DNA from 4 places in the Exiguobacterium sp. s80 genome. Region 4 is predicted to be linked to each of the others. Evidence: riboswitches for the same ligand, from Rfam matches in the RefSeq annotation. Region 4 holds a riboswitch; each other region holds the start of a gene.

The links. A riboswitch is a leader RNA that binds a small molecule or an ion and turns the genes downstream of it on or off. The one in region 4 is predicted to bind S-adenosylmethionine.
Positions count from the first base shown of each region.
Region 1: it holds a riboswitch for S-adenosylmethionine, as region 4 does, so the genes downstream of both, KNP94_RS12790 (methionine ABC transporter ATP-binding protein) here and mtnK (S-methyl-5-thioribose kinase) in region 4, are expected to answer to the same signal.
Region 2: it holds a riboswitch for S-adenosylmethionine, as region 4 does, so the genes downstream of both, ribD (bifunctional diaminohydroxyphosphoribosylaminopyrimidine deaminase/5-amino-6-(5-phosphoribosylamino)uracil reductase RibD) here and mtnK (S-methyl-5-thioribose kinase) in region 4, are expected to answer to the same signal.
Region 3: it holds a riboswitch for S-adenosylmethionine, as region 4 does, so the genes downstream of both, KNP94_RS08515 (methionine ABC transporter ATP-binding protein) here and mtnK (S-methyl-5-thioribose kinase) in region 4, are expected to answer to the same signal.

Region 1 covers NZ_JACSMP010000008.1:20,989-29,118, forward strand. Annotated here, with positions in the region: gene KNP94_RS12780 (alpha-glucosidase) at 1-757, opposite strand, end outside; gene KNP94_RS12785 (aminotransferase class I/II-fold pyridoxal phosphate-dependent enzyme) at 924-2,111, shown strand; SAM riboswitch class I at 2,174-2,280, shown strand; gene KNP94_RS12790 (methionine ABC transporter ATP-binding protein) at 2,364-3,377, shown strand; gene KNP94_RS12795 (methionine ABC transporter permease) at 3,367-4,032, shown strand; gene KNP94_RS12800 (MetQ/NlpA family ABC transporter substrate-binding protein) at 4,066-4,881, shown strand; gene KNP94_RS12805 (CAP domain-containing protein) at 5,360-6,238, opposite strand; gene KNP94_RS12810 (hypothetical protein) at 6,597-6,953, shown strand; gene KNP94_RS12815 (chitobiase/beta-hexosaminidase C-terminal domain-containing protein) at 6,969-8,130, opposite strand, start outside.
Region 2 covers NZ_JACSMP010000009.1:58,358-66,487, forward strand. Annotated here, with positions in the region: gene KNP94_RS13600 (putative bifunctional diguanylate cyclase/phosphodiesterase) at 1-437, opposite strand, end outside; gene ribH (6,7-dimethyl-8-ribityllumazine synthase) at 717-1,178, opposite strand; gene ribA (GTP cyclohydrolase II) at 1,180-2,364, opposite strand; gene ribE (riboflavin synthase) at 2,364-2,990, opposite strand; gene ribD (bifunctional diaminohydroxyphosphoribosylaminopyrimidine deaminase/5-amino-6-(5-phosphoribosylamino)uracil reductase RibD) at 2,975-4,021, opposite strand; FMN riboswitch at 4,180-4,324, opposite strand; SAM riboswitch class I at 4,477-4,581, opposite strand; SAM riboswitch class I at 4,797-4,899, shown strand; gene KNP94_RS13625 (alpha/beta hydrolase) at 4,960-5,718, shown strand; gene KNP94_RS13630 (thymidine kinase) at 5,902-6,519, opposite strand; gene KNP94_RS13635 (DedA family protein) at 6,702-7,352, shown strand; gene KNP94_RS13640 (type B 50S ribosomal protein L31) at 7,388-7,633, opposite strand; gene rho (transcription termination factor Rho) at 7,731-8,130, opposite strand, start outside.
Region 3 covers NZ_JACSMP010000003.1:119,705-127,834, forward strand. Annotated here, with positions in the region: gene sufD (Fe-S cluster assembly protein SufD) at 1-1,024, opposite strand, end outside; gene sufC (Fe-S cluster assembly ATPase SufC) at 1,043-1,828, opposite strand; gene KNP94_RS08500 (MDR family MFS transporter) at 1,985-3,211, opposite strand; gene KNP94_RS08505 (MetQ/NlpA family ABC transporter substrate-binding protein) at 3,284-4,111, opposite strand; gene KNP94_RS08510 (methionine ABC transporter permease) at 4,145-4,810, opposite strand; gene KNP94_RS08515 (methionine ABC transporter ATP-binding protein) at 4,807-5,829, opposite strand; SAM riboswitch class I at 5,908-6,014, opposite strand; gene KNP94_RS08520 (bifunctional cystathionine gamma-lyase/homocysteine desulfhydrase) at 6,074-7,240, opposite strand; gene KNP94_RS08525 (PLP-dependent cysteine synthase family protein) at 7,233-8,130, opposite strand, start outside.
Region 4 covers NZ_JACSMP010000006.1:12,824-20,953, forward strand. Annotated here, with positions in the region: gene KNP94_RS11190 (sugar ABC transporter ATP-binding protein) at 1-971, opposite strand, end outside; gene KNP94_RS11195 (sugar ABC transporter substrate-binding protein) at 968-2,047, opposite strand; gene mtnA (S-methyl-5-thioribose-1-phosphate isomerase) at 2,067-3,113, opposite strand; gene mtnK (S-methyl-5-thioribose kinase) at 3,110-4,279, opposite strand; SAM riboswitch class I at 4,356-4,458, opposite strand; SAM riboswitch class I at 4,663-4,764, shown strand; gene KNP94_RS11210 (2,3-diketo-5-methylthiopentyl-1-phosphate enolase) at 4,845-6,035, shown strand; gene KNP94_RS11215 (2-hydroxy-3-keto-5-methylthiopentenyl-1-phosphate phosphatase) at 6,032-6,691, shown strand; gene KNP94_RS11220 (methylthioribulose 1-phosphate dehydratase) at 6,688-7,308, shown strand; gene KNP94_RS11225 (1,2-dihydroxy-3-keto-5-methylthiopentene dioxygenase) at 7,324-7,863, shown strand; gene KNP94_RS11230 (arsinothricin resistance N-acetyltransferase ArsN1 family A) at 8,052-8,130, shown strand, end outside.

The DNA of each region.
Region 1 (8,130 bases), on a different contig from region 4:
ACGGAATCTCCCCGACCGTAAACAAGTCTTTCCCCGCAAGAACTTCCTGATGCATCTCCTGTAAAAATTCATGGACTCCCGGTTGATTGCCTAAGTAGGACAAGTCAAACGGATCCTCCACATCGTCAAACGCCGCTCGTTTTTTAATCAAGTTAATGACATCCATCCGGAAACCATCGATACCTCGGTCAATCCACCATCGCATCATCGTGTAGACAGCTTGACGGACGGCAGGCTGTTCCCAGTTCAAATCAGGTTGTTCTGACGCAAACGAATGAAAATAGTACTGTTGCCGTCCTTCATCCCACGTCCATGGACTCGGCGCAAAATACGACCGCCAATTGTTTGGTGGTGTTCCTTTTTCCCCGTCATGCCAAATGTACCAATCTGACTTATCATTCGTTTGATCACGGCGCGACTCCTCAAACCAGTGATGTTGATTACTTGTGTGATTGACGACAAGATCGAGAATGATTTTTAAGCCGCGCGCATGCGCCGATTCAATCAGCTGGTCCAAATCTGCCATCGTGCCGGCTTTCTCCATGATGCCGTAATAGTCAGCGATGTCGTAACCGTTGTCGATATCAGGTGATGTATAACAGGGGTTAAGCCAAATGACACCCACCCCGAGTGAGGCGATGTAGTCGAGCTTTTCGATCACGCCCCGCAAGTCCCCCATCCCGTCTCCATTCGAGTCGTTAAAACTCCGCCAGTACACTTGATAAACGACGGCTTCTTTCCACCAGGTCCGATTCATCTTTTCCATCTCCCGTCTAGTAGTCAATCGATTACTTGTCTAGTGTATCAAGAACATCGTCTGAAATTGGAATGTTCTTCTAATTTTTAAGGGATTTTAAAAAACCTCTTTCATTTTGACTGAAAATTCGCTATTCTTGACGACAATACCCGAAGGAGGAACAGAGATGAAACATTTCGCCCCATCGATCGCCATCGATCGCTTGCCCGATCCCGTCTTCGCAGAACTTGCCCAACGGATCGGTTCCGTCAAAGCCGCAGGACACGACGTCATCACGCTTGGTCAAGGAACGCCGGACCAAACGACACCCGTACATATTCTCGATGCTTTAAAACAAGCCATCGATGATGCAAGTAATCTCCAGTACCCCCCGTTTCGCGGACATGATTTCTTAAAGCAGGCCGTCGCTAATTTTTATGAATCAGAATTTGGCGTGTCGATTGATCCGGCGACAGAAGTCGCGATTTTACTCGGAAGCAAGGCCGGCATCGTCGCCCTTCCGCAGACGATCGTCAATCCCGGTGAAGGAGTCATCGTCCCGGATCCCGGTTACCCGGATTACTTGTCGGGCGCAGCACTTGCCGGTGCGTATCCAATCACGCTTCCGCTTCTCGCTGAAAATAGCTTTTTGCCTGACTATGACCTCCTCGATTCGCTCGACGTCGAACGGGCCCGGATGTTGTTCCTCAACTACCCGAGTAATCCGACCGGTGCGACGGCGACAGCGAAAGCCTTTGAACAGACGGTCGCATTCGCTGATGAAAACGACATTTGTGTCGTCCACGATTTAGCGTACGGCGGGATCAGCTTCGATGGTCCGACACGTAGTTTCCTCCAGACGGAAGGGGCAAAAGACGTCGGAATCGAACTGTTTTCGCTCTCAAAACGATTCAACATGTCCGGCTTTCGGATCGCCTTTGCGATCGGTAATCCATCCGTCATCGCGAGCATCGAAACATACCAGGAACACCTTTACGTCAGTGCCTTCACACCGATCCAGCATGCAGCGACGGTCGCACTTTCAAGCGATCAGACATGTGTCCGTGAACTGAGCGCCTTGTATGAGACGCGACGCGATGCGTTGTTCGGTGCATTAAACGAAATCGGCTGGGCAGGACCGGTTCCGGGTGGTTCGTTCTTCGTCTGGCTCCCTGTTCCGTCCGGCTTCACGTCACAAAGCTTCACCGATCACCTGCTCGACGAAGCGCACGTCGCCGTGACACCGGGTCATTTCTTTGGTACATACGGTGAAGGTTACGTCCGGATCAGTCTGATTGCCGATGTCGACCGACTCGTCGAGGCTGTCAAACGAATCGGGACCCTTCAGCTCTTCCAAACCGCCGTTGCCGAATAATTCTGAAAAAACGTTTGACAGATGGGAATCATTTCCGTTAAAGTAAATCCCAACAGCATAGCTACTTATCGAGAGCGACCGAGGGATTAGGCCCAACGACGTCCGGCAACCACCAGTAATGGAACGGTGCCACATCCTACAGAACTTCTTTTGTTCTGAGAGATAAGTTACGAAATTCTACAATTCGTCGCTTTTTTCTGGTTGCTCTCTAACTGGAAAAAAGCGATTTTTTTGTATAGGGAGGGAAACATCATGATTGAGTTCGCACACATCACAAAACAATTTGTCCGTGACCGCACACCGATTTTTGCATTAAACGATGTCAACTTAACGATTGAACAAGGGGAAATCTTCGGCATCATCGGTGAATCCGGCGCCGGAAAAAGTACACTCTTACGGTTGATTAACGGACTCGAGACACCGACGAGCGGTACGGTCATAGTAGACGGAGCCAATCTATCACGTGTCTCCAAAACGTCTCTCCGCAAACTCCGTCTCCGGGTCGGTATGATCTTTCAACACTTTCAACTGATTCAGTCCCGCACGGTTGCCGACAATATCGCGTTCGCCTTAAAGGCTGCCGGTGTCAAACGGCGTGAGTTCCCGAAACGGATTCAAGAATTAACGGCACTCGTCGGACTCGAAGGATTCGAGACGAACTATCCGAGCCAACTCAGTGGTGGACAAAAACAACGCGTCGGCATCGCACGAGCGCTCGCCAACAATCCAAACATCTTACTCTGTGACGAAGCGACATCAGCGCTCGATCCGGTGACGACGCTCCAGATTCTCGATTTACTGAAAGATTTGAACGCCCGGCTCGGTTTGACGATCATCCTCATCACCCACGAAATCGATGTCGTCAAACAAATTTGTCACCGCGTTGCCGTCATGGCGCACGGTGAAGTCGTCGAAGTCGCTTCGACTTACGCCATATTTAGTCAAGCCGAACATCCGGTCACAAAACATTACGTCGATACGGCACTCCAAATCGAGTTGCCGGAACGAATTTTACGGACGACACCCGGCAAAGTCATTCGACTTCAGTTCACGGGTGAAAAAACAGGTGAGAGTACCTTATCTGAAGCCATCAAACAATTCGATATCGCAGTCAGCATCCTGCATGGGAAGGTCGACTACATTCAGGACGTCGCGTTTGGCGTCTTAATCGTCAGTTTGACGGGACCGACACTGCATGTGAATCGTGCCTTAACCTGGCTCGAGGGACAGTTGCACGCAATCGAGGTGATTCAAGATGTCGCTTGACCGGTTTACGACAATGCTTCCCGACTTAACGAAAGCACTCGGAGAGACGGCCTTCATGGTCGGCATTTCACTCGCCTTCGCCATCATCATCGGAATTCCACTCGGGATTTTATTATTCATCACCGACCGCGGACTCTTTTTCCAAAATGTTTTCATTCGAACGACGTTGGACTTCGCCATCAACATCGTCCGCTCGTTACCATTCATCATCCTACTCGTTGCTTTGATTCCATTGACGCAACTCATCACGAAGACGACAATCGGTCCCGCTGCCGCCTCGGTCAGTTTGAGCGTCGCCGCGATTCCGTTTCTCGCCCGACTCGTCGAAACCTCACTCCGTGAGATTCCACCCGGCTTGATTGAAGCAGCAGAAGCGTGCGGGGCGAAACCGCTTCGCATCATTATCAGTGTTCTCCTTCCGGAAGCATTGCCCGGAATCATTCAAGGCTTGACGTTGACCTTGATCAGCCTGATCGGATTCTCAGCGATGGCAGGGATCGTCGGTGGCGGCGGAATTGGTGACCTCGCGATCCGGTTCGGTTATTACCGGTACGATAACGTCGTCATGATCATGACGATCGTCGTGCTTGTCGTCATCATTCAAGTCATTCAGGCACTCGGCAACCGGTTCGCACGTGTCGCCGATAAACGATAACTTACAAATAGAGAACGCAAGGGAGAGATTACGATGAAAAAACGCTATGCCTTTTTAGCAACAGGATTATTAGGAGCAAGCATCTTAGCCGGATGCGGTGACAGCAGTGCAAATGAAGAAACGAAGTCCATCAAAATCGGGGCGACGAGTGGTCCGTATAGCGATATGGTCAAAGAAGCGATTCAACCGGGACTCGAAAAGAAAGGCTATAAAGTCGAAATCGTCGAATTCAGTGATTACATTCAACCGAACCTTGCCCTCGGGAGCGGTGATATCGATGCCAACCTGTTCCAGCATTCGATTTATTTAAAAACGTTTGCGAAAGAAAAAAATCTCGACCTCACAGGGCTGATCACTGTCCCAACCGCACCGATGGGATTATACAGCAAGTCCTATAAAACGTTGGACGATGTCAAAGAAGGCGCTGAAGTCGCGACACCGAACGATCCGACGAACCAGGCACGTGCTTTGAACCTGTTAGCGGATCAAGGTTGGATTGAACTAAAAGCAGATACCGATCCACTGACCGTCTCAGAAAAGGACATCATCAAAAATCCAAAGAAACTCGTCATCAAACCGCTTGAAGCCGCTCAGCTTCCACGCGCTGTCGAAAGTGTCGATATTTCAGCCGTTCCCGGAAATTTCGCACTTGCTGCGAAGTTCGACTTACTCGATGCACTCGCACTCGAGACGATGAACGAGCAGTACCGCAACTTAGTCGCTGTTAAGACAAGTGACGAAGACAAACAACTGGCCAAAGACTTAACCGCTGTCGTCAAATCGGATGATTTTAATGAAGTGATCGAAAAATCATTCAAAGGATTCAGCAAACCAGACTGGGCGAATTGAGCAGAAGTGTCACTTTTACGGAAAGACCTTATTCTCGCCACTTCTCAAAAGAATAAACGCCATAAAAAACCGGACGGCTCCACCTCCTTTCAATAACAGGGGTGGGCCGTCCGGTTTTTCGATAGTATCTCTGTTACTCGTCGCTCCCCCTTCCCGAATCGCAGCCTTTCTCAGGTCTTCTTCCATTAGAAAGCCTAAAAAGATTTGCTTCCACGTGACTCCTACGGGAAAAAGCGCAAGGCTTGCTTGCGCTGTCAGAGGCAGGCGAGACCCTGCATCTTGACCTGTAAGGGAAAGAGGCAACGGCTTGCGCCTCGCCCGAGGAAAGCACGGGAAGTAAGAATCTTTCGTACCACTTATATCAACCACCTACGTTTTTTGATTCGTAAGATATCACGTTTCCCGGGACTCAAGACAAACCAAAAAGCCTAGGTTCCCATTGACGAGAACCTAGGCTTTACTTTAGTTCGTGCTATTTTCACGGTGTTCTAAAGTTAATCGTAAAGTACGGTGCATCTTTTCTAAACGCCACTCCAACATCCGCTTGTTTGAAGCCGCTTTGCATGATGTTTTCACGATGCCCTTTTGAGTTCATCAATCCCCAGTGGGCAGCGAAGACATTCGGATACCCCATCGATAAGTTTTCACCCGCCATCGAGAAGCGAATGCCTTCTGCCTTCATCCGGGCGAACGGGTCACGGCCTTCAGGATCCGTATGCGAGAAAAAGTTATTCTCCGCCATGTTTTCACTGTGTCCGCGCGTGACCGGTTTTAATGCTGTATACGGCGACAATGCAGGTTTCTTGTATTCGGCACGTTCCCAGTTCATCAGGCGTAACATCAATTTCTCATCCGTCGTCCGTAATGCTTTTGAAGCAGCACCATAGAACCCTTCTTTTTTCGCTTCGACGTCCTTCGGAATCGCCAGTGTTGCTTTGACGCGATTTTTATCATATTGATCAAAGAAATACGTCACGTAGTTATCGTTCTTTTCATAGACGGCTGCGTGATCAAGGTTCAGCATGTAGTTCGTATTTCCCTTTCGATAGGACTTGACGACCTTCCAGCCTTTTTTCGCAAGCGTCGCTTCCGTATCTTTATTTAACGTCGCGCCTTGCGTCGTCACGCCGTCCCGGAAACGATACTTCCCGTAATCTTTCCCGTCTTTCGTCAGTGCGACAAACTCCTCTGTCGCTGTCCGTCTGACTTCCCACTTGTATCCCGGGTACTCACTTGTATATGCATCAATCAGCTTTCCCCCACTTTTCGGGTACTCCGCCTCCGCTTGTTCGATTGGAACGCTTTCGCAACCAAAGAAAGCAAATGCTATTACCCCGAGGACTAATACTTTTTTCATCCTGCTGGTCCGCCTCCTTCTTTCTTGCATTACCCTTATTTTAAAAGAAATTGAACCGTTCGAACAGTCAGAGTATCCATTCTAAGAAAATCACATGATTCATTCGACTTGTTCACAACACAGACACATTTTAGTAACATCGCCTTTAAAGGTCTGACAACTTAGTCCGAAGCCATTCTCATTTCATTATCGTACAGAAAATGAACTATTTTCCCCTCTTGTTGAAATGTGTGAACATTCTTTTATTTTCATTCTTTGCAAATCTTATTGCCGTTCTTTCATCACCTAGCTAATATTAGGAATCGTAAGGAAAAAAATACGTGTTTGTCCATATAATATCCATCAAAAGGAGTATGCCATGATTCTTCTCTATTTTATTTATGAATCGATTACGTTTCTCGCGATTCAGCAGTACTTGTTTTCAGGTTGGATGATTCTCGTTGTGTTGACGGTCTCCTTTAGTCTCGCGAACGCACATGACGAAGTTCACTATAGCCAACGTTTCGGATTCGAACTGCTCGTCCCCGGTGTCGGAAACTTATTACGGAAGAACTTTATCGTCGGTCTCGCCACGATTATTACCTTAATCATCATCCACTTCATGTACATGTTTCGGATCCTTCCTCTTGAAACTGCCCTGCTCTTCACCTTTTCAATCAGTAGCCTTTCCTTCCTATCTCTTTTTATCCGAACACACAAAAAAGCGGACCGCTAAGTCCGCTTTTTTTATTTATTGAAATTTATCAGAAGTCGTTAATTTGTAGCGTTTTGAAAGCTCAAGCCAGTTCTGTCCATCTTTTTTCGTCTTCACAAGAATATACGGCAAGCCTTTCGAAACACGAAGTTCGAGTAATTCACCTTGTTGCTGACCATGTGTTTCACTCACTTTCAACCAACGCTTTGCAATTTTTCGTTCGATGACGATGTGTTTTCCTTTTTGAACAGCGCGCCATTTTCCGATTTCAGCTTTTCCTTTGACAGGAATCGCACTCTCCGCACCTTGAATCGAAATGATTGCCGGATCGTGGTCGCTCGCGCTTCCGTCTGCTTCCATGTAATCCGAGTTGATGTTGACAATATCAGATGAAGTATAGCGTTTTAAGTTTTTCGAGATTAAGATGTGATCGAGTACTTGTGCGTTACCATTATAGACATACGAGTAACGTTCTGATTTCGGAAGATCATCGACCGTGTTCCACAAGTTCTTTCCTTTGAGGATGTCGAGTGTTTTCGAGAACTGGAAGTCATTCAAGTCACCAAGAACAACGACATTCGAGTCTTTGACTTCTGTTTCGAGTTCATTGACGAAATCTTGGACGATTGTCGCAATCGCATGACGCTGTACTTCGCTCTTACGTACGACCGGTTGATTTTTACCGAAGTCTGCTCCGTCGCCACCTTTAGAGTTAAAGTGGTTGACGATGACATGGTACGACTCCCCTTTGAAGAGGAATTCCCCGACGAGTGGCTTCCGTGAACTTGCGAAGTTCGGGTCGAGCGGTTGAATCCGTCCCGGGTTACTCGTCAACTTGCCGTTTTCGACCGAAACCGCTTCTGTTGCCGTTCCTTTTTTACCTGGTGCAAGTGAGACGCGCTCCGGGTTATACAAGAAGCCGACACGGATGTTTCCGCCTGGCTGTCCGCCATCTTTTTTATCTTCTGGTGCGATGTCTGTATACGCATACTTAACGCCAGTTTTCGCTTCAATTGCTGCAATCAATGTTTCAAATGATTTGGATGCATCGACGGTTCCACTATCAACTGCACCATCGTTATCTTGCATTTCTGTCAAACCGACGATGTCCGGTGTTTTGAGGAACGTCGCAATCCCTTCCGAGACACGATCAACTTTCCCGGCGTCTGCTGTCGAAGCAAAGTTTTCGACGTTATAC
Region 2 (8,130 bases), on a different contig from region 4:
CAGCTGTATGTCACAGCGACAGTCATGACGATTAAAATATCAAACACGAATCGAATCAATTGATGTTTCGTCACGTATTTTCGAATCAAATGAAGAAATGCCATAAAGAAAAAGAACGATTGCAACATATAAAAAGGGTCCGGCAGACCGGGAAAAGGAACGGCAACCTGTTGGATATTTTCATAAGACATCCAAATCAGTTCCGCAATCAGATAACTTCCTGTTCCGAAAGCAAGATAGAGAAAAAACCGACCTTGGTCCCGACCATTCGTTCGATATGTGTGCAGTAAGAATAATGTTGCAGCTATACAGCCTATGATAGAAAAAATGTTATTCCCCCACGATGCCAGTTCCGGTCGATCGGCATAAAACCAGATCCAACTATAATAGCTCAAACTAAATAAAAGAACGCCGTACACGTAATGAATCCGCTTCATGTTCATTCGCCCCCCTTTCTTCCAAACCTCTAAGTTTTCCGTACTTTTATTATTATACGGTGGTTATACCATCCCGTGTATGCGTGACCATGAATTATTGACAAAAAACAGAAAACTTTCTATCGCATGTAAGAGGGGCGCGACCTCAAAAAGGAATCGCTCATTTTCCACGCGCTTTCCTGCAGGAGTCGCGTGAAACGAGTGATTCCTTTTGAACGATCTAACAGGTGGCGGATTGACTTTTACGTCCGTCCCCGTTTTACATCCGATAGAGAAACATTACTGAAAACTGCGTAACAAGTTCGCCATCTCGATGGCAGAGACCGCCGACTCATATCCTTTGTTCCCTGCTTTCGTGCCGGCCCGTTCGACCGCTTGTTCAATCGAGTCCGTCGTCAATACACCAAAGATGATCGGAACACCCGTCTCACGCGACGCACCGGCGACACCTTTCGCGACTTCATTGCAGACATAATCGTAATGCGACGTCGCACCGCGGATGACGGCACCGAGTGTGATGACGGCATCATACTTACCGCTTTTCGCCAGTTTTTCCGCGACGAGCGGAATCTCGAATGCGCCCGGCACCCACGCCGTATCGACGTTATCCGCTGCGACACCGTGACGACGGAAGGCATCGTTTGCTCCTCCGACTAATTTAGATGTGATCAATTCATTAAAACGTGCTGCGACGATCGCAACCCGGAGTCCTTCGCCCGTTAAAAATCCTTCGTATACCATCTTATTTTCCTCCTTCGAGATCGAGCAGATGCCCGAGCTTCGTCTGTTTGGTTTTGAGATACTGGTGGTTTTCTAAATTTGCCGGTACTTCATGGGGAACCCGCTCAAGCACGGTGATGCCGTACGTTTCGAGCGCTTGCTGTTTATCCGGGTTATTCGTCATCAAACGGATTTTCGTGACACCGAGATCCTGAAGCATCGCTGCTGCGACGGCGTAGTCGCGTAAGTCGGCTGCAAATCCGAGCGCATGATTCGCCTCGACCGTATCGAGTCCTTGTTCTTGGAGCTCATAGGCTTTCAGCTTCGCCATCAGACCAATCCCCCGACCTTCTTGCCGCAAGTAGAGGACAGCGCCGCCTTCTTGTTCAATCCGGTCGAGCGCCGCGTCGAGTTGCGGACCGCAGTCACACCGTTTTGATCCGAAGACGTCACCCGTCAGACATTCGGAATGAACGCGGACGAGCATCCCGTCTTCTGCTTCACCTGATAGCACCGTGACATGTTCCTTGGCGTCAGGTGTCGTATAACCAAGCATCCGAAACGCCCCGTGCGTCGTCGGTAACAAGACTTCCGCTTCACGGCGGACAGAGCGCTCGAGATAGCGGATGAGAGCATCGATCGTAATCATTTTTAAATCATGTTCTGCTTTATACGTCACTAAATCATCAACCCGTGCCATCGTCCCGTCGTCTAAAATGATTTCACAGATGACGGCCGCTTCGGCGCTTCCCGCGAGCCGTGCCAAATCAATCCCTGCTTCCGTATGACCACGCCGGACGCGAACGCCGCCTTCGTTTGCGATCAACGGAAAGATGTGTCCGGGACGCTTGAACTGCTTTGGACCATCCGTCAACATCCGCTGAATCGTCATTGCCCGTTCCGCTGCACTGATGCCGGTTTTCGCATCTTCATGATCAATGCTGATCGTAAAAGCCGTTCCGTTCGGATCCGTGTTGACATCTGTCATCGGCCGGAGTTCGAGTCGTGTTGCGATATCCGGACTGACCGGGACACAGACGAGTCCTTTGCCGTAAGTGATCATGAAGTTAATCATCTCGGGTGTCGCATGTTCCGCAAGTAACACGAGATCCCCTTCGTTCTCACGGTTTTCATCGTCACAGACGATGATCGGTCGTCCGCGTTTTAAGTCATCCACTGCTTCTTCAATCGAATCAAATCCGTTCATCATGCTTCGCCTCCTAAAAATGCCGACCAGTCCGTTTTCGCATCCTTCTGCGTAAAGTGATAGAGATGTTTCGCCATCAAGTCACATTCGATATTGACGAGGGCACCCGTCTGCAAGCGATCGAACGTCGTGACTTGGCGTGAATGGGGAATCAATGAAATCGTCACCGCGTCGTTTCCGACATGTTGCAGTGTCAGGCTCGTCCCATTAATCGCAATCGATCCTTTCGGAATACAGTACTTGCTCCAGTCGCCTGCCTCAAAACGGTATTCCATCGCTTCACCGTCCGGTCGCCGGCTGAGAAACCGAGCCGTCCCGTCGATATGCCCGCTGACGAAGTGACCACCGAACCGTCCATTCGCCGGCATCGCGCGTTCGAGTTGAACGGCTGCTCCGACCCGTAACGTCTGAAGCGACGTCGCTCGGATCGTCTCATGGACCGCATCGGCCGTGAATCCGCTCTTCGTCATCGCCGTCACCGTCAAACAAATGCCATCAACGGCAATGCTGTCGCCAATCTTTGTTCCGTCAAGCACTGCTGTCGCTTCAATCTCGAGCGCCAGCCCGTTCGGACGGGGGACTTTCCGTTTTATTGTGCCAAGTTCTTCAATCAATCCGGTAAACATGTCATCCTCTCCTTTCGTACATACTGGAGATGGACGTCCTGTCCGATTTGGTTCATTTTCACTAAATCAAAACGGTCTTCGATGTCCTGTTCCGTCGTCAGAGACTTTGTCCCACTGAAGAGGGACGGTGCCTGATAGAGTTCGATCGTATCCACGAGATCCGCTTCTAAAAATGCGGATTGAATCGTGGGACCGCCTTCAATCAACAGACTGCGAATACCTTGTTCATATAAAAGTTCGAGGATTTGGTCCGGTGTCGCATACGTCCCGACGAAAACCGTCACGTTCTCGCGCTCTGTCGTACGCGGCTGTTCCGTCAGCCAGTACGTCGGATTCAAGCCATCGTTTAAGACTTGGAATGTTTCAGTCAGGCGCCCGCGCCGATCGACAATGACACGGACCGGTTCGATGCCGGTCGAACTGCGCAACGTCAGTGCCGGATCATCGATGATCACCGTGTCGCTTCCGACGAGAATCGCATCGTGCGTCCCGCGTAACTGACGTCCGTCTGCGCGCGCCACTTCTGAAGTGATAAAGCGTTGTTCACCCGTCGCGACCGTCCCGTTCATCGTTTGTGCGACTTTCACTGTGACGCGTGGCCGTTTTCGTTCGATCGCCGTCCAAAATGGTTCATACAGTGCCACTGCCTCGTCTTTTAATAAACCGACTTCGACGTCAAGTCCCGCTTCCCGGAGACGTGTGATGCCGCTTCCTGCGACGAGCGCGTGCCGGTCCTCTGTCGCGACAAAGACGCCGGCAATCCCGGCTTTTAGAATCGCTTCCGTACACGGCGGTGTTTTACCGTGATGATTGCACGGTTCGAGTGTCACGTAGAGATCGGCTCCGCGTGCTGCTTCACCTGCCATGAGGAGCGCTTCGACTTCGGCATGGGGTCCTCCCGCATAACGGTGGGCCCCAAAACCAACAATCCGCCCCTGTTTGACGATGACGCAGCCGACACTCGGATTCGGGCTCGTTTGACCGTTTAACATGTGTGCTAGTTGCATCGCATAACTCATGAATGTTTCCATTTTTTCCGCTCCTTTCAATAAAAAAGACGCCTCCTGTAAAAGGGGCGTCGTGATTGAAGGATTGACGAAATAAGCGTCTCGCGTTTCTGTTTTTACACATACAGAAACAGACCTTTCCCTGAAAACATTTTTTCAGAAAATGGCAGCAAGCGCATTGTTTCGTCCTTCTCCCATCCGGACTTTACCGTCGGCCCTGGAGTCTCACCAAGTCAGCCACAGTGCGTACACTGCAGGTCGCGGGCTCATCGATTTATCAATCGCATCACCGCCGGTTGGGATTTTCACCCTACCCCGAAGAACTGGTTATTGAGTTATACAGCTCAAGACTAGCACAGGTCATTCTAAAATACAAAATGAATTGTATTTCATTCTCTTTTTTTAGGAAAACATCAAAAAAAGGACCCTTCTCTTAAAAGAAAAGGATCCTTCCATCTGCACTAAGGCAGAATCCGCTCCGCTCATCTTTCAGACAAACGTCTGACGGAATTGGCACAGTACGACGTAAGAAGTCTGTTGCCGAGGTTTCGTAGGGCCAGTCCCTCCACCTCTCTCGATAAGTGCTACGGTATGAAGTTCATATGTGTGATGTTTCAAGTCGTTCTTATGTCGTGAATCTAATGCTTACACTACGGGGATTCCTTTCTCAAGTCAACCATATTTTCAAAATTAAACCAAATTACCCAGTTTATCAATTTCGACTTCTTTTTGACGTCTTGACAACGTATTTCAATCAATGCTATCCTCTTCACAATGATTATTCCGACAATTCCTATACGATATATCAAGAGTGGGCGAGAGATCTGGCTCTACGAACCCACGGCAACCTGCAACATGCAAGGTGCTCCGACCAGCAAAGCCGATGCTTTGGATGATACTTACGAGAATCTCGTAGTGCGCCTAAAGCACTACGAGTTTTTTAATAGAAGGAGGAACCCTTTATGAATTCATCATCACCCGTCCTGTTTGGCGCAGAAGCTTTTTTGATTGAACGAGGTCCAATCGGTATTTTACTGTCTCACGGTTTTAACGCAACCCCTCAAAGCGTCCGTACTGTCGGAGAGCAGTTTGCCGCCCGAGGGTTTACTGTGTATGCCCCGCGTCTCGACGGACACGGGACGAGCATCCGTGATTTCGAAGCGTCGACTGCCGAAGATTGGAAACAAAGCCTCCGCCAAGGGTTCGACGTCTTAACCAATCATTGTTCGTCCATTTTCATCGCCGGACAATCGATGGGTGCAACACTTGCCCTTGCACTCGTCGCGGAAGGATTACCTGCTGACGGATTGATTACGATCAATGCAGCGTTAGCGATTCCTGCCTATGAAGCATTATCTTTTGAAGACTGTCCACGCTACTTAAAAGAAAGTACCCCAGACATTAAACGTGAAGCGTTTGAAATCATCTATGACCAGGTCCCTGTCGTCTGCGCATCGGAACTTTTGACCTTGATTGACCAGACACGTCCACTCTTACCAGCCATCGAGATTCCAACACTTATTTTATATTCTGCCGAAGACCATGTCGTCCCGCCTGAAAGTTCGGATTACCTTTATCAAGTCATCGGTTCGACGGACAAACGGAGCTATTGCCTGCTTGACTCCTATCATGTCGCGACCCTCGATTATGATCAAGAAACGATTGTCCGCGAGGCAACACACTTTGTACACCAATATAGTCGTTTGACCCACACCGGTTGATGTCTTTCCTGCGCGAAAGCAAGGGATGAAGACTGTTTCGATGCGTGTTTCAAGCATCGACTAAGCCGTCCAGAACAATATGAATGCGCAAAAAAAATGACCGATGCCCCCTTGAAACGATGGGAGTATCGGCCATTTGATTGATGTGGTCCTGACTGATGAATCAGTCCTTCGTTTACTTCATCAGTTCTGTTGCTGTTTCTTCCATTGTTGCAGGGCTTGCGATTTCCCCGGCACTTCATGGCAGTGGCGGCAACGCGGCTCATACGACTCTGACGCGCCGACTAAAATGATTGGATCATTGTAGTTGGCAGGTCGACCGTCGATTAAACGTTGCGTCCGCGATGCCGGGTCACCGCACGACAGGCAGATCGCCTGCAGTTTCGTGACGAACTCTGCCCGTGCGAGAAGTTCCGGCATCTTACCGAATGGTTCCGCCCGGAAGTCTTGATCGAGTCCGGCACAGATGACACGTTTTCCGTCCTGCGCGAGGGCCTCGATGACATCGACGATTTCATCATCAAAGAACTGAACTTCGTCAATCGCGACCACTTGTGTCTCTTGTGCGACTGCCGCGTACACGTCACGGCTCGTCGCCATCGGTACCGCGATGACAGAGTTGCCGACGTGCGAGACGACATGTTCTTCATGATAACGGTCGTCGATTGCCGGTTTAAACACTTGGACCGGCAACTTCCCGTACTGAGCCCGGCGAACGCGTCGAATCAATTCTTCCGACTTACCAGAGAACATACTTCCGCAAATCACTTCAATCCAACCATACTGATTTATTACATGCATCATTGCAGACACCGTCCTCTAAAATTAGTCACTTTAACGAGTATAGCCCGAATCGAATATAAGGAAAAGAGTTGACTTCTCGAAATCAAAAATCCATCCGTTCATTCCCATGATTCCCCACCTTGTCGTTTTAACCAGTCCTCATTTCCTGTACACTATAGAAGAAGAATTTATGAAGGAAGGTGTTCCCGATCCATCACATATTACATGAAGTGCTTCATCAATATGGTTCATTCGGACTTGCGATCCTTCTAGCCGGGGGGATCATCGGGCTTCCTGTTCCGGATGAAACGTTACTGATCATGTCCGGTTTTTGGATGCATCAAGGCAATTTACCCTTAATCGGAACGATTCTCGCCGCTTACGCCGGAAGCTGTATCGGGATGACGATCAGCTACCTGCTTGGTCTGAAACTCGGAATGCCGTTGCTTCATCGAATCGGACCGAAGTTTCGCATTTCTGAAAAACACATTGTCACGGCAGAAGCCGGCTTTCTTCGTTACGGCAAGTCGGTCTTGATTATCGGTTACTACATACCTGGCCTTCGCCAACTGTCCGCTTTTTTTGCCGGTGTTTCGAAGATGCCGTTTCGGGTTTTCGCCGTCTATGCGTATACCGGGGCTTTGATTTGGATTAGTGTCTTTCTCGGCGCAGGTTTTTTCCTCGGCCGACATTTTTCCTTCAGTCGTCTCTTCGAACAATTCGCGACAAATCCTGACTTGCTCCCGTATATCACCGGCATTGCCGGCGCAATCGGCTCATCGTTCGTGTTGAAGACTTACCTGACCTATCGCGCCCAGTTCAGTCTATACAAAAACAGCCTGCTCCAGTGATGGAGACAGGCTGTTTTTTAATGGATAGGTCGCAATTACTTGCGGCCGTATTTTTTGTTGAAGCGATCGACACGACCGTCTGCAGCGTTGAACTTTTGACGACCAGTGTAGAATGGGTGCGAGTCCGAAGACACATCCACGCGGATGAGTGGGTACTCGTTTCCATCTTCCCAAGTGATTGTTTCGTTCGAAGAACGAGTAGAACCAGTTAAGAATTTGTACTCAGTAGTTGAATCCATAAATACAACTTTGTTGTAGTTTGGGTGAATTCCTTGTTTCATGGTTGATTTCTCTCCTTCCGCCCTGGTTCATTTGCTGAGCCAGAGTAAGTTACCTTCCTATACTAAACGATTTTTCATCGTCTCGCAATACCTATTTTCAAGTCGGTGTATCTGTTTTGATCGTCCGTGGTTTAGCTGCTGCCCGGCGAATCGGCTTCTTCTTTTCCTTCAACAGTTCAACGAAGAATTCTTCATTATTTTTCGTATCCTTAATCTTGCGCAAGAAACTGTCGACGAACTCGTTTGATTCATTCATCGTCCGACGAATCGTCCACAACGCATCGAGTTGATCTTTCGGTAGGAGCAACTCTTCTTTCCGTGTGCCGGATTTCCGGATATCGATCGCCGGGAAGATGCGACGCTCTGATAGTTTCCGGTCAAGATGAAGCTCCATGTTGCCGGTCCCTTTAAATTCTTCATAGATGACATCGTCCATCCGTGAACCGGTCTCAACGAGTGCTGTCGCGAGAATCGTCAAACTGCCGCCATGTTCGATG
Region 3 (8,130 bases), on a different contig from region 4:
TGAGCACACGTTCCGTTTGGACTCCGTTTGATTTCGACGCACCATGGTGAATCATTGACGTTCCGTTGAAGATCGACGTCGCCGAATCTTTTTGAACACCGTGAATCAAGATGAATCCTTCCGATCCTTTACCGAAATGATCTGTCCGGACGTTGAAGTTTTGTTTTTGATCGCCACGACCGACAGTAACGGCTTTCGTATCTGAGAACGAATCGTTCCCGACGAGATGCGTTTTCGTTTCTGTGATCGTATGTCCGTCATTCATGTGACCGAGTGCCCATTCGAGCTTCGCGCCTTGTTTGACGACACCACGGCGGTTCATATACGTGACAGCACCTTTCGCAAGCGTATCAACGCCTCCGAAAAGAACTTTTGCGTTCGCTTCGACGAACACTTCCGTCACGACGTTGACGTTATGTGCTTCTTCACTGTAAGAGACGAAGCTTTCGATATACGTCAATTCGCTGTCTTGATCGGCAACGATGATTGCGTGGTGGTAAAGTGCGCCGCCTGCTTGTTCGAGCGTATAAATCGCTTGCATCGGTACCGTCAGCTTAACGCCTTTAGGTACGTACAAGAATGTTCCGCCGTTCATGAGCGCTGCGTTGAGTGCTGCGAGACGGTCTTCATTGACGTTGACGCCTTCTGTCATGAAATACTTCTCAACGAGTTCCGGATGATGCTTCATCGCATCCTCAAGCGTTGTGAAGATGACACCGTTCGTTGCTTCACTGTTTTGCGCATGGACAAGTTGTCCGTTACGCGTGATCAACATATGGTCACGGTTTTCACCGATTAATGTTTCGATATCCGGCGTGAGACCTGTTGCTGTCTCAAGATCTGCTGTGCCTTCTGTGAAGTTCCAGCCACCGATTTTAATTTTTTCTACTTTTGGCAATGCGAGCGTTGGGGCAAGATCAAGTGCATCTTGGCGCTTAGAAATCATCCAAGCGGGCTCCCCTAAGCGAGTCGCACGTTCTGCCACTGCCTCGCGATTTACGGCAAGATTCAGTTCTACAGTCATCATGCTTCCTCCCTCGTCTTACGCTTTTGTTTCGATTTCGACTTCTTCGATGCCGAGTTCTTTTTTAACCCAGTCATATCCTTCTGCTTCAAGACGGTGTGCAAGTTCTTTTCCGCCAGACATGACGATTTTTCCACCCATCATGATGTGGATGAAATCAGGCTCGATGTAGTTCAAGAGACGCTGATAGTGCGTGATGATGAGGCAACCGAACTCAGGTGAACGCATTTCGTTAACACCTTTTGCAACGACTTTAAGTGCATCGATATCAAGACCTGAATCGATTTCGTCGAGGATTGCGATTGCTGGTTTCAGCATCGTCATTTGAAGAATTTCGTTCCGTTTTTTCTCTCCGCCTGAGAAACCTTCGTTGAGGTAACGGTGTGCCATTTCGCCTGGCATTTCAAGAAGTCCCATTTGCGCGTCAAGTTGACGGATGAACTTCATGAGTGAAATTTCATCGCCTTCTTCGCGACGTGAGTTGATTGCTGAACGAAGGAAGTCAGAGTTTGTAACACCGCTGATTTCGCTTGGGTATTGCATGGCGAGGAACATTCCTGCTTGCGCACGTTCGTTAACTTCCATCTCAAGAACATCTTCTCCGTCGAGTGTGACTGATCCAGATGTTACTTCATACGTTGGGTGACCCATCAATGCAGATGCGAGTGTTGATTTACCTGTCCCGTTTGGTCCCATGACCGCGTGGATTTCGCCGCCTTTGATTTCTAAGTTAACGCCTTTCAAGATTTCTTTGCCGTCGATTGCGACGTGTAGATCTTCAATCTTCAAGTGTGAAGCCTTCATGTAGAATCCCTCCATCTATTCATTTCGTGTCTGACGATTCAGTTCACGAGAGTTACTAATTTAGTATCATTCTAATCTTAATGAATCATACCACATTATTCAAGCGTCATCGCTCATGGTTTTTTCTCAAAATGAAGCCTTTTAGTGAGAATGACTTTAAAGTGATACGACTTCTTTCTCTTCTTCCACCTTCGTTCGTCTGTGAACCCGCTGTGACAGTAAGAGCAGTGGTATTCCGAGTAATGTCAAGAGGGCTAAGCAACCAAAAATCGGCAACGGACGATCGGCGCCAAAATAAAAAAGTAATTGTCCGCCGATGACCGGTCCGATTGACTGACCAATCGATGTTAAGCCCATCGCTCCGAAATAACTGCCCCGTAATTCCGGTTTCGCAAAACTATCGGTCAAGATATCCGTCATCGTGAACATCATCACTTCCCCGCACGTGAAGATGAACATCGCACCGATCATCAACCAGACCGTTCCGGCATTCCCCATGACGAATAAACCGAACGCGACGGTCGCAATCCCGACCGTAATCGAGACGAGCGGCGACGTCTTCATCCCGAACTTCATGATCGGGTACTGGACGATTAATACGGTCACGGCATTAATCGTGATCAATAAAGCAAACAAACTAGTCCCACCGGACAGTAACGTCGTCGTCGTCAAAAATTGCGGCAACGTCGAGTTGAACTGACTGTAGCCGAGAATCCCGAAAATGATACCGGCGAGGGCAAACGTGAAAGCGACGTCCGTTTTCAACAGTTGAACCGTTGCGCCGAACGAAACTTTTTTCCCGCCGTGACTCTCTGTGATCGGATACCGCTGAAACAGGATAAAAATCGCAATCCCGTACGCGAGATAAACAAAGGCTGTTATATAGAAGGTAATCGCTGTATTGCCGGCACTGAGCAATAACGCAATCCCCGGCCCGATCGCAGCCGCGACATTGATCATCGCATAACGGATGTTGAAGACGAACAGTCGATTTTTTTCATCCGTCGTGTCACTGATCAGGGCACGGGCGGATGGTTCAAAGATGGAACGAAACACGCCGTTCAAGGCACTCAAGGTAAAGAACGCCCAAAACGTCTCGACCTGCGCCAAGGCGATGAAGACGAAAACGAAGCCGAGTGTTCCGGTCAGCATCATCGTCCGACGGCCGTAACGGTCAGACAAGGTCCCGCCGATGAAACTCATGACAAGACTCGAGACGGCTGAAATACTGAGGACCCAGCCGACATCGACCGGGCTGAACTCCAGCACCGTCGATAAATAAATCGCAAAGAATGGCATCGTGATGAACGTCCCGAGCCGTGAGAAAAATGTTCCGAGCAGGACGCCGATCGTCAGCGGATGTAACTGTCGTAAACGGTGCACCTAGAATCCCCCTTCAACTAAAAAAATAATGCATCCTTCCATTATATAGGAAGAATGCATCATTCGAGTGAATTATTTGCTGACCGGGACGACGGCCCCTTTATATTCTTTCGTAATCCAATCCTGTGTCTTTTTCTCGTGTAAGATATCGAGCAATGCCGTCACACGCTCGTCTTTTTCATCACCTTCACGCGTGACGATGATGTTGACGTATGGTGAAGACTCATCTTCAAGGGCAATTGTGTCTTCTAACGGGTTCAAACCGTTATCAATCGCGTAGTTCGTGTTGATGAGGACAGCATCGCCTTCATTGTTTTTGTACGCTTGCGGCAAGAGTGACGCTTCGATATTCGTTTTGAACTCAATGTTCTTCGGGTTTTCCGCGATATCGCTAAGCTGAGCATCTGTCGTCTTACCGTCTTTCAACTTAATTAAGCCTTCGTTTTGGAGGAACGTCAAGACACGTCCACGCTCCGCGACGTTTGAGCTCGTCAAGATCGTTGCACCTTTCGGTAACTCGTCGAGCGACTTATATTTTTTTGAGTAAACGCCGAGCGGTTCAACGTGGACGCCGCCTGCATTTTCAAATTTATAAGATTTGTTCTCTTTTTCCTGTTGCTCAAGGTACGGAACGTGTTGGAAATAGTTCGCATCGATTTCTTTTTCAGCGAGTGCCTTGTTCGGCAACACATAATCTTGGAACTTTTTGATTTCGAGTTTGTAGCCTTTTGCTTCATACTCTTTTTGAACGTGCTCTAGGATTTCAGCATGGGGAACGTTTGAAGCACCGATGACAAGTGTCTTCGCGTCGTCTCCTGACGACTCTTCCCCACATGCTGCAAGACTGACTGCTAAGACGGATACTGCTGCTGTACCGACGAATTTTTTCCAAAGTTTCATGAATAATTCCTCCCAAGTTAACTAAAAATAGTATTATCGTTTATCGATTGCTTTTACGAGCAGGTCACCAATAATTTGAATGATGAAGACGATGACGAGAATCAACAATGTCGCGATGGCGATGACATCGTTTTGAGAACGCTGGAAACCTTCGATATATGCCATGTCCCCGAGTCCTCCTCCTCCGACTACTCCGGCCATTGCCGTGTAACCGACGAGCGCGACGAGCGTGACGGTGATACCGGAGACGATTGCTGGTAGTGCTTCCGGAATCAACACTTTATAAATGATTTGGAACTTCGTTGCCCCCATCGATTCCGCTGCTTCGATGACACCTTTGTCGACTTCACGCAGTGCCAGTTCGACCATCCGCCCGTAAAACGGTGCCGCCCCAAGAATCAGTGCCGGAAGTGCCGCTGTTGGTCCTAAGAACGATCCGACGATGATGAGCGTCACTGGAATCAATAAAATCAACAATATAATAAACGGAATCGAACGGAAGATGTTGACTAAAAAGCTGAGCACGGAATACAGTGCCCGGTTCTTAAACAATAAGTCTTCATTCGTCGCGTATAACAACAGACCGATGACCAGTCCGAGAACAAATGTCGCGATTCCGGCAACAACTGTCATATAGACGGTACTGCCGGTCGCCGTCCAGACCATTTCCCAATCGAGGTCGTTAAAGAATGTCGTCATCGGTGATCCACCTCCACTTCCACGTCACTCGCTTGAAGTTTCGCGATGACCGCTTGTGTTTCATGTGCCGCACCAATCAGTTGGATGAACAACGTTCCGAGTGCACCGTCTTGCGTCTGTCCGACGTTCCCGCCGATGATATTAAATAATAAGGTCGAATCTTTCATGACTTCTGCCAGGATCGGACTTTCTGCTGTCGAACCGACGAATGTCAGCTGGACGATTTTCCCTGTCGGATAGCGCTCACGGAGTTTCGCGAACGTCAACTCGTTTTCTGTAGACGACGTCAGTTGTTTGACGAATTCTTTTGTCATCGCTTGTTTCGGATGCCGGAAGACTTCTGAAACAGGACCCTGTTCGACGATTTTCCCGGCCTCCATGACGGCGACCCGGTTACAGATTTTTTGAATGACGTGCATCTCGTGTGTGATCAAGACGATCGTCAGTTTTAGTTTTTTATTGATGTCGACGAGTAACTCTAAGATCGAGTCCGTCGTTTTCGGATCAAGGGCGCTTGTCGCCTCGTCACATAATAAGACGTCCGGGTTTGATGCCAGTGCGCGGGCAATCCCGACGCGTTGTTTTTGTCCACCGGATAGTTGTGACGGATAAGCGCCTTCGCGACCGTCGAGTCCAACGAGTTGAATCAGCTCGGCGACCCGTTCTTTCCGGCGTGCTTTCGGATATCCGCCGAGTTCGAGCGGGAACATAATGTTTTCTTCGACCGTTCGTGACCAAAGCAAGTTGAAGTGCTGAAAGACCATCGAGACATTTTTCCGGACGCCGCGTAATTCTTTCGGTCGTAACGTCGTCATCTCGACACCGTCAATTTGAATCGAACCGCTTGTCGGTGCTTCTAACATGTTCAGCAGGCGAATCAAGGTTGACTTCCCTGCACCGGAATAACCAATTATTCCGAAAATTTCGCCGCGCTCAATCGTGAGATCGACGTTTGCGACAGCTTCGACTTCGCCGCGCTTCGAGCGATAAATCTTTCCTACATCCTGTAAACGAATCACTACTGTCCCTCCTAAACATAAAAAAAGTGCGCACGTTTTAGAGCAAACGCGCGCACTTTCAGTACACAAAACCATTTGCTCTCATCTTGCAGACGTTCGTCTGCTGGAATTAGCACCACTTCGGAAATAAATTCCGCGGTTGCCGGGTTTCATCGGGCCAGTCCCTCCACCACTCTTGATAAGAGTTATCGGTATTTAGTTGTTTTTAATATATTTTGAATATTAGCAGGGGTTATTTTGCTTGTCAAACAGTTTTTTCAGAAACTTTTTCGAGCAAACTGAAAGCATGCGTTAAATCTTCTTTCAAATCCTCTGCATCTTCAAGTCCGACCGAGATTCGGACGAGACCATCCGTGATGCCGAGTTCTGCCCGACGTTCTGCCGGAATCGACGCATGTGTCATCCGTGCCGGAACGGAAATCAAACTTTCGACCGCCCCTAAGCTTTCAGCAAGCGTGAAGAAGTGTGACGCTTCCACAAGTTTCTCTGCATTTGCAGCTGAACCGACATCAAAGCTGATCATCCCGCCGAAACCAGTCGCTTGTTTTTGTTGAATCGCATGACCGGGATGCGATGCGAGCCCCGGGTAGAAGATGTTCGAGACGACGTCTTGTGCTTGCAGGAAGCTGACAAGTTCATGTGCTGTCTCTTCGATCGCTTCCATCCGGATACCGAGCGTCCGCAGACCACGGACAAGCAGGAAGCTGTCTTGCGGTCCGAGAATTCCACCCGTCGAATTTTGGATAAAGTGAAGTTCTTCGCCGAGCGTATCATCGTTGACGACGACAAGCCCTGCGACGACGTCCGAATGGCCGCCGATGTATTTCGTTGCACTATGCAGCACGATATCTGCCCCAAGCGCGATTGGTTGTTGCAAGTATGGTGTCGCGAACGTGTTGTCGACGACGAGCTTCAAGTCGTGACGACGCGTGATGGCTGCGATCGCTTCGATGTCCGTCACTTTTAATAACGGGTTCGTCGGTGTCTCGACGTAGAGCATCTTCGTGTTGTCCTGAATCGCCGCTTCCGTCGCGCTGAGATCCGTCGTATCGACGAATGTCACTTCGATGTTGAACTTCGGTAGGACACGTTGCATCAAGCGGAACGTTCCGCCGTAGACGTCGTCCGTCATGACGATGTGGTCGCCAGACTGAAGCAGATTGAAGACAGCATGGATCGCCGCCATTCCTGATCCGAACGCGAATCCACGGACGCCTCCTTCAAGATCAGCAATCAATCGTTCGATGCTCGTCCGCGTCGGGTTTGCTGTGCGCGAGTACTCATACCCGTCTTTTAATTGACCGATTTTTTCTTGCTTATATGTGCTCGTTTGATAGATTGGCGGTGTAACGGCACCCGTTGCCTTGTCTACACCCGTTCCTCCGTGAATCAACGCTGTTTTTTTACGCATGTGTCTCGTCCACCTTTTCAAAGATTTGTTGGCTCAAATACCGTTCTGCACTGTCTGCGAAGACGGTGACAATCGTACTTCCCGGATGGCGCTGGGCGATATCGAGCGCCGCGGCGAGTGCCGCTCCTGCCGAACTGCCGACGAGTAACCCTTCACGTGCCGCCAGTTCATGGACCTTCGTAAAAGCATCCGAATCAGAAATCGTATGAATTTCATCAACTAAATCACGAGAAACGAGACTTGGCCATTTGGCTGTCCCGATTCCTTCTGTTTTATGCGGTCCGGCTGACCCTCCGTTGAGGACGGAGCCTTCCGGTTCGACGATTGCCCCTTTTGTCCCGAAGCGTTCTTTTAAGAAAGCCGTCGTTCCGGCAAACGTTCCACCTGATCCGCATCCGGCGACGAACCAGTCGATGTGACCGAGTTCCGCCACAAGCTCCGGACCAAGTGTCCGCTGATAAGTGACCGAGTTTTCTTCGTTTTCGAATTGGAGTGGCACATAACTGTTCGGAATCGTTTGTCCGAGTTCTTTTGCCTTATCGATTGCGCCTTGCATATCGAGTTCAGTCGGCGTGTTGACGACAGTCGCGCCGAGTGCCCGCATCAAAGTCTGTTTCTCTTGACTGAACTTTTCTGGGACGACACAAATGACTTGTAAGTCATATTTTTTAGCGGCGAGCGCCAAACCGATGCCGGTGTTGCCGGCAGTCGGTTCGATGATCGTTCCGCCTGGTGTCACGTACCCCTGTTCGATTGCGGCATCAACGAGTTGGATACCGAGGCGGTCTTTGACGCTGCCACCAGGGTTCATCCATTCGAGCTTCGCCAAAATCCGCGTACCAGCAGGCAAATCGAACGAAGTAATCTCGTACAGTGGCGTATTTCCGACG
Region 4 (8,130 bases):
GGTTCGCCGGCTATCCGAATCTGTCCCGCCACAGTCGGAGTCACTCCGAAAATCGTCTTACAGAGCTCGGTTTTTCCCGCTCCAACAAGTCCGGCAATTCCAATCACTTCACCTGCATGAACCGTCAATGACAGCTGATTGAGTTCACCCGGGACCATCACTTGATTGAGCTCGAGCAACGCTTGCCCGACGGTTCGGGTTTGCCGGTCCGTCTGTTGCAAACGTCTTCCGAGCATCTGTTCAACGATTGTCTCTTTCGTTTGCCCGGCTAATGCTTGGCGGGCGACAAGTTTTCCGTCACGCATGACGGAAATCGACTCACAGATTTCAAATAATTCCTGAAGGCGGTGTGAGATGAAAATCACGCCCAATTGTTCGCGTGTCGCGAGTTCCCTGATGATGCGAAACAAACGTTCCGTCTCCCGTTGACTGAGCGGCGCCGTCGGTTCATCCAGGATTAAAAAACGGCTGTCTTGAACGAGTGCCCGGGCAATCAAGACCAACTGTTTGTGGGCAAGGCGCAGTTCACTGACCCGTTGCCGGACATCAATCGAAGACTGGAGTTTCCCGAGCGCCTCCCGTGCAATCTGTTCCAACCGGCGTTGCCGGATGACCCCTTTGAGCTGTCCGTTCGTCAACAAATCGAGGCAAATGTTTTCCGCGACCGTCAAGTATGAAATCAATGCCGTATCGACTTCTTGGTAGACGATTTCAATTCCCGCCCGTTTCGCGGCACGCGGCGAATCGATCGTCAACGGCACACCTTCAAACGAAATCGTCCCGTCATACGCCGCATGCGCTCCCGCCAATACTTTCATCAGCGTCGACTTACCGGCGCCGTTCGCTCCGACGAGCGCATGAATTTCCCCGCGGCGGACGGAAAAGTCAACAGCATCAAGCGCTTTGACACCGGGGAATTCAATTGAAATCCCACGCATCTCGAGCCGGTTCGTCGCGTCCAGATGCGTCATTTCGCAGCATTCGCTTTCCGCAGTTTTTCCATCCACGGTTCATTGAATTTCTCAGATGTGCTCCAGCCCTTGATGATTGTATCGAGATTGTACATCGTCGTATCGGCTTTGAGCGCCTTTTGCTCGACTAATTTAGCGTCCAGATCAAAGCTGCCCGGTGTTTTTTCGCCGGCCAGTTTTTTCGCCAGCAGGCGCATGTCCGTCTGTCCGATCAAATGCGGATCAACGGCACTCGTCGACACCCAGTTGCTGCCATTCTCACGCATCAGGTTGATGTCCTGATTCGAGACATCGATTGAAATCAACGGGATTTCCTGACGTTTGTTGTCTTTTAAGGATTTATAGGCGCCTTTTGCGACTTCATCCCACGCTCCCCAGACGGCATCGATGCTTCCTTTCGGATATTTCGCGAGAATCGCGTTCATCTTCGTCGCGATATCGCCCTGGACATCCTGGAAATTCGTCGGTCCGACCGTTTCAAGCGTCTTGATTTTGCCGTCCGCTTCATACGTCTTATAGATTTCCTGACGGCGGTCAAGCGGTGCAAACCCCGGACCGAACCACAATTTGATGACCCGGACCGGCTTGTCGTCTTTCACTTTCGTCACTTCATCGAGTGAAAGTTCTGCCAGTTTGTGATCATCCTGGAACGTCTCCGTGATGCCTGTTAACGTCTGGTCCTTTTTCTTCGTCACCGTATCAAACGTCACGACCTGAATCCCTTTGTCGATCGCCGGTTTAATCATGTCGTAGGAATAATCTTCTTTTCCGTGCGAGATGATCAGTCCGTCATAATCCTGCTGAACGGCTTGCGCCACCAGTTCCTTGAACTTGACGTCATTGCCTTCGGAAATGAACGTGTTGACCTTAAACCCAAGCGACTCCCCTTCCGAACGGGCACCGTCTAAAAATTGTTTCGTATGATCATCGGACGCCAGATTGCGGATGACGGCAATCTTGATGTCGCCTTGGACACTTTCCGGCACACCGCTGATTTTTTTCGTCGGTGTCGCTTCACTATTGGCGCAAGCAGCCAGCAAGACCGCCGGTGCGAGTAAGAATGCTAATTTTTTCATCTCGATCTCTCCTGTCTGTTTAGATGACCTGTTGTCCAATCGCCTGTTCGATCGTTTCCACGCTCGGCCGTTCAATGACGCCGAGTTCCGTGATGATCGCCGTGATGAGCTCGTGCGGTGTCACGTCAAATGCCGGATTAAAGACCTTTGTTCCGGCTGGTGCCGTTACTTTCCCCGCCAGTTGTGTCACTTCACTAGCATCGCGTTCTTCAATTTCAATCTCGTCACCTGATAAACTCGTCACATCAAACGTCGACAGCGGTGCCGCGACATAAAACGGAATCCCGAAGGCACGTGCGAGTAACGCCAGCTGGAACGTCCCGATTTTATTGGCCGTATCCCCGTTACGGGTGATCCGGTCCGCGCCGACGATGATGGCGGTGATCTGCTTTTCCTTGATCGTATGCGCGACCATATTGTCCGTGATCAAGGTGACGTCAATCCCTGCCCGTTGCAGCTCCCATGTCGTCAAACGTGCCCCCTGCAACAAAGGCCGGGTTTCCGACGCATAGACGGATAACGGAATGCCTTGTTCTTTCGAGAGATAAAACGGGGCCAGTGCCGTCCCGTACGCCGCTGTCGCAATCGATCCGGCATTACAAATCGTCAACACCCGGTCTCCCGCTTGAAACAGCTCCAACGCATGCACACCGATTTGCCGTGACGTCTTGGCATCGGCTTCATAAAGGGCAAGTGCTTTTTGTTCCAGACGTTTCGGCAGTTCCTCGAGCGTTGTGCTCGAAAGGATAAGCTGATTGAGCGCATCGAGTACGTTCCGCAAATTGACGGCGGTCGGCCGGGTCGCCAGTAACTCCGCCGATACCGTCAACAGTTTTTGTTTGACCTCGTCAAGCGATCCCGTCGTCCGGAACGCTTCCTGCACGAGGACGAATCCACCGAACAGACTGATTGCCGGCGCCCCCCGGACACGAAGTTGTTTAATCGCCTCAACCGCTTGCGCCAAATCATGAATGACTTCGTACCGTTCTTCTTGCGGGAGACGGGTCTGATCAAGGATCTTTAAGCACGCCCGCTCATAGATGACACTACGGATAAACTCGCTCATCGGCTCAATTCCTCCGTCACGTCAAAATTCCGGAGATCGGTAAACGTCTTACATTCGCCGCGCCGTTTAATCAATGCCGTCCCGAGGCGTAACGCATGACGTTTCCGTTCAAGGCGCGTCGTAGCATCCGGAATTTGTTCCAAATCAGCGACCGGTGCCAAACCAATCGTCCGCCGGATCAGTTCACAACCGGCGAAACCGAGCGCGTCTTGGAGAATTGTACTGAGGACATCATCGACAAGCCCGGGTACCGTCCGGAAAGGTTCGACGGCTTCCCGTTCCCAAAGTGCCGTGAACGTCGAAGCAAACGTCAGCCAGAACGTATCGATATCCTTCACCCGCGTCTCCCGCAACTCAGCATAGTTCGGATACGCCGCAAAGCAGAGGTGGGCAATGAACTGACCGACATCAAACCCGAACGGTCCGTAAAAAGCGAACTCCGGATCGATGATTTTCGTTTCGCCCGCCGAAGCAAAAATGCTTCCTGTATGTAAATCCCCGTGTAATAAAGCTTCCCCTTTCGTGATGAACAACGTTTCGAGCTTCGCCACTTCCCGCTTCAGTTTTTCGTCCTGCCAGAGCTGCTGTACGTCTGTTTCCAAGCCGCTCTCGATGTTGTTTGTTTCCGCGTCGTAAAACGGATCCGTAAAGATTAACTTTTCCGTGATGTCGCATAAATCCGGGTTGTAATAGTCACGTGCGACCTGCTTTTTTCCGACTGGACCGAGCGCAAAATCTGACGTGAAAAATAACGTCCGCGCCAAGTAAGAACCGACATGTTCTGCAAGGAGCGGATACGTTTCGCCGGCGAGCAATCCCGTCCGAACGATTTGCAGGTGCGACAAGTCCTCCATCACCGTATACGCTTCTTCATGACTGGCATGAAAGACCCGTGGAACGAATGGCGTCGCGTATTTTGCGAATTCCTTCAGTGCCAACTGTTCGATCCAGGCCCGCTCGAGTGACAAGGGCCAGCTTTCCCCGACGACTTTTGCATAAGGTAATGCCTGCTTCAAGATCAAACGTTCTTTCCCTGCCTGAATCCGAAAGACTAAGTTCAAGTTGCCGTCGCCGATTTCTTCTGCCGTCGCTTCTTCCTGTCCGATGAGTCCGAGTTCCCGGACACGTTTAATGGCGTCTTGTTCTGTAAATGCTTGATATGCCATCTTGCTTCCCCCTTCATTTCTACACAAAAAAACGCCGCTTTTCGTCATAGAAAAGAGGCGCGGGGTATCATCCGTCCTCTTATCTCTCAGACGAATGTCTGTTGGATGTAGCACCGTGCCGGATGGTCGGTTGCTGCGGCGTCTTCGGGCCAATTCCCTCTGCCAACTCACGATAAGAGTCATATGTGGTTGTTGTGTTCGATGTTGATTCGAATATTACGCCCGTCTTAAATCATCTGTCAATTCCAATTTTTAGTGAAAAACCATTTAAAAGACCGCCATCTATAGAAGCGGATTTCAAAAAAAATAAATTTTCAAAAAATTATTTGACATCACGTCCATCTCATGTAAAAATTGCAATTAGATTTCACAATTTCATCCAATTCTTATCAAGAGCAGACGGAGGGACGAGCCCTATGATGTCGCAGCAACCGACCAGTTGGCACGGTGCTAATTCTTGCAGCTAACACGCTGACAGATAAGAGTCCACGCGCAATTTTTCATGGTCTCTTGTCATTGACGAGGGACCATTTTTGTATTTTTTAACAAGGGAGAGACGACGATCATGGCGTACATTACCGCAACTTACCAACTCGGCGTGACCGATCAGTTACCAAAACGGGCAGAGCAAATCGCCCTCGGTCTGACGGTCGGCTCATGGACCGATTTGAATCACTTGGAACAACAACAGCTTGAATCCTTTAAAGGACAAGTCGTCCATACGGAAGAACACGACGGAAAAGGGTATGTCACGATCCGTTATCCGGAACACAACGTCTCACGAGACTTTTCGGCGATTTTGACGACCGTCTTCGGCAAGCTGTCACTCGACGGTCAAATCAAACTGACGGATCTTCAGCTTCCCGCTTCATTCACACCGGATTTCCCCGGTGCTAAATTCGGCATCGAGGGCGTCCGCCAATTGATCCAAGTCCATGATCGCCCCCTGTTGATGAGCATCTTCAAAGGCGTCATCGGACGGGATCTCGTTTTTTTACGGGAACAACTGGAAGCCCAGCTCGCCGGCGGGATTGATCTCGTCAAGGATGACGAAATCTTATACGACAATCCGCTGACACCGGCACTCGACCGGGCGCGGATTGGACGGGAAGTCCTCGATGCACACTATGAACGGACCGGTAAACGGGCCCTTTATGCGATTACATTGAGTGGTCCGGTCTTCCGCTTGAAAGAGCAGGCGAAACGACTGGTCGAAGCCGGAGCGACAGCCCTCCTGCTCAACACGTTTACATACGGGCTTGATGTCTTGCGGGAACTGGCAGCCGATCCGGAAATCCCGGTCCCGATCTTTAATCATCCGGCGTTGAGCGGTGCCTTGATCGCCAGTCCCGAGTACGGGATTGCCGCCCCGGTCCTGCTCGGAACGTTGCCGCGGATTGCCGGTGCCGACTTGACACTGTTCCCGTCGCCGTACGGGAATGTCGCCCTCGCCAAAGACTTGGCCCGCGGGATTGCCGTCGAAGCGACCCGAATCGGTGAGACCAAAACAATTCTCCCGGTCCCGTCCGCCGGAATCCACCCGGGTCTCGTCGCCCAGCTTGTTCGTGATTTCGGCGTCGATTCCGTCATCAATGCCGGAGGCGGTGTCCACGGTCATCCGCAAGGTGCTGCGGCCGGAGTCATCGCTTTCCGCCAGGCACTGGGCGCAGCACTGGCCGGCGAATCACTGACAAGTGCCGCCCACCGGCACGAGGAATTACGTGTCGCTCTCGATGCTTGGGGGATCACGAAATGACGATCCGGATTTTATGTGACTTTGACGGAACAGTAACGGAGCACGATAATATCATCGCCTTGATGCAGGAGTTCGCTCCGCCGGAAAAATTTAAACCGTTAAAACAAGGTGTGCTCGACCGGTCGCTCTCGATTCAATCCGGCGTCGGACAGATGTTTCAGCTGCTTCCGTCCAGTCAAAAACAGGACTACATTGATTTCTTGATGACACAGGCAGTCATTCGTCCCGGCTTCGACACCTTACTCGCTTTTGCCAAATCAAACGAGATTGATTTTTCCATCGTCAGCGGCGGGATCGACTTTTTTGTCCAGCCGATTCTTGCGGATGTACTGACGGACGAAGCGATTTATTGCAACGGTAGTGACTTCAGCCAGGAGACGGTTCGAATCGAATGGCCGCATGCCTGCGACTCAGCCTGTACAAATCAATGCGGCTGTTGCAAAACCTCGATCGCCCGGAAGTTGAAGCAGAACGGTGACACGATCATCGCGATCGGCGACTCCGTAACAGATTTTGAACTAGCTAAGCAGGCGGACCACGTTTATGCACGGGATTATCTGATCACGCTATGTGAACAACACGGCATCCCGTATACGCCGTTTGGAAACTTTCATGACATATTGAATCATCTGCAGACAAAGGTGGTGTACACATGACCTTCTTAAAACGATATGAAGAATTACGTGCCGTCAAACAGGAACTTGCAGCACGCGACTGGTTCCCCGGCACAAGCGGCAATCTCGCCATCCGGACAGCCGATCAACCGACTGAATTTCTCGTGACGGCAAGCGGGAAGGACAAACGGCAGGATACACCGGACGACTTCGTCCATGTCGACGCGTCCGGTCAACTGATCGGCGAACAGACAGGTCGTCCCTCTGCCGAAACATTGCTCCACGTCGAGGTCTTCAACCGAACGACTGCCGGGTGTTCCCTTCACGTCCATACGATTGACAATAATGTCATTTCGGAACTGTACGGCGATCAAGGCGAGATTCGGTTTGCCGGTCAGGAAATCATCAAGGCACTCGGCCGTTGGGAAGAAGATGCGGAAGTCCGTGTGCCGATTATCCCGAACCACGCCGACATTCCGACGCTTGCCGCTGCCTTTGCAGCACATGTACATGCCGAGAGCGGTGCCGTCCTGATTCGCAATCACGGCATCACCGTCTGGGCACCGACTGCCTTTGAAGCGAAAAAACAGTTGGAAGCATTCGAGTTTTTGTTCAGTTACACCTTAAAACTACAAACGTGCCGACAGGCAATTCATTAAAAGGAGGAATTTACAATGGCAACAGTACTTTTCCAACAGACAAACGAACGGTATACGGATCAAAATGAGGTCTCTTCATTCCTTGCCTCACGCGGCGTCTTATATGAACAATGGGACGTCTCGAAGTTACCGGGCGACCTCGTCGAGAACTTTACATTAACGGATGACGACAAACAGACGATCTTAACGACATTCGCGGACGAGATTAAAGATGTTTCGGAACGTCGCGGTTACCAGACGGCTGACATCATCGCACTGTCGGATACGACACCGAATCTCGATGAATTACTCGTCAACTTCCAAAAAGAACACCATCATACCGATGACGAGGTCCGCTTCATCGTCAGCGGCCATGGCGTGTTTGCGATTAAAGACGAGGAGGTCGGCTATTACAACATCGAGCTCAATCCCGGTGATTTGATTTCCGTTCCCGTCAACACGCGCCACTACTTCACGCTCCAGGAAGACCGGAAAGTGGTGGCGATCCGAATCTTCGTCACGACGGACGGCTGGGTGCCGATTTACGAGCGGGACGCCCTGTCTTCAGCAAACTAATTCAGTCCGGTCCGGCCCAAGTCTTCTAGCAATAGAGGACCTGGGCTTTTTTTGTACGGAAACGTCGTCTGACAAACATGTTTGAGGAAAGCGCGTGTCCGGGAGCATTTCCTATTCTAGAAACATGCCGTTTGTTTCGTCCATCTCCGATATAATGAAGAAAAGGACACAAAAAGGAGCTGACGTGTATGATGATTCGTCTCGTTCAAGAAACCGACTTACCGGATGTGCTCGCCATATATAATGAAGGAATCGAAGACCGGATCG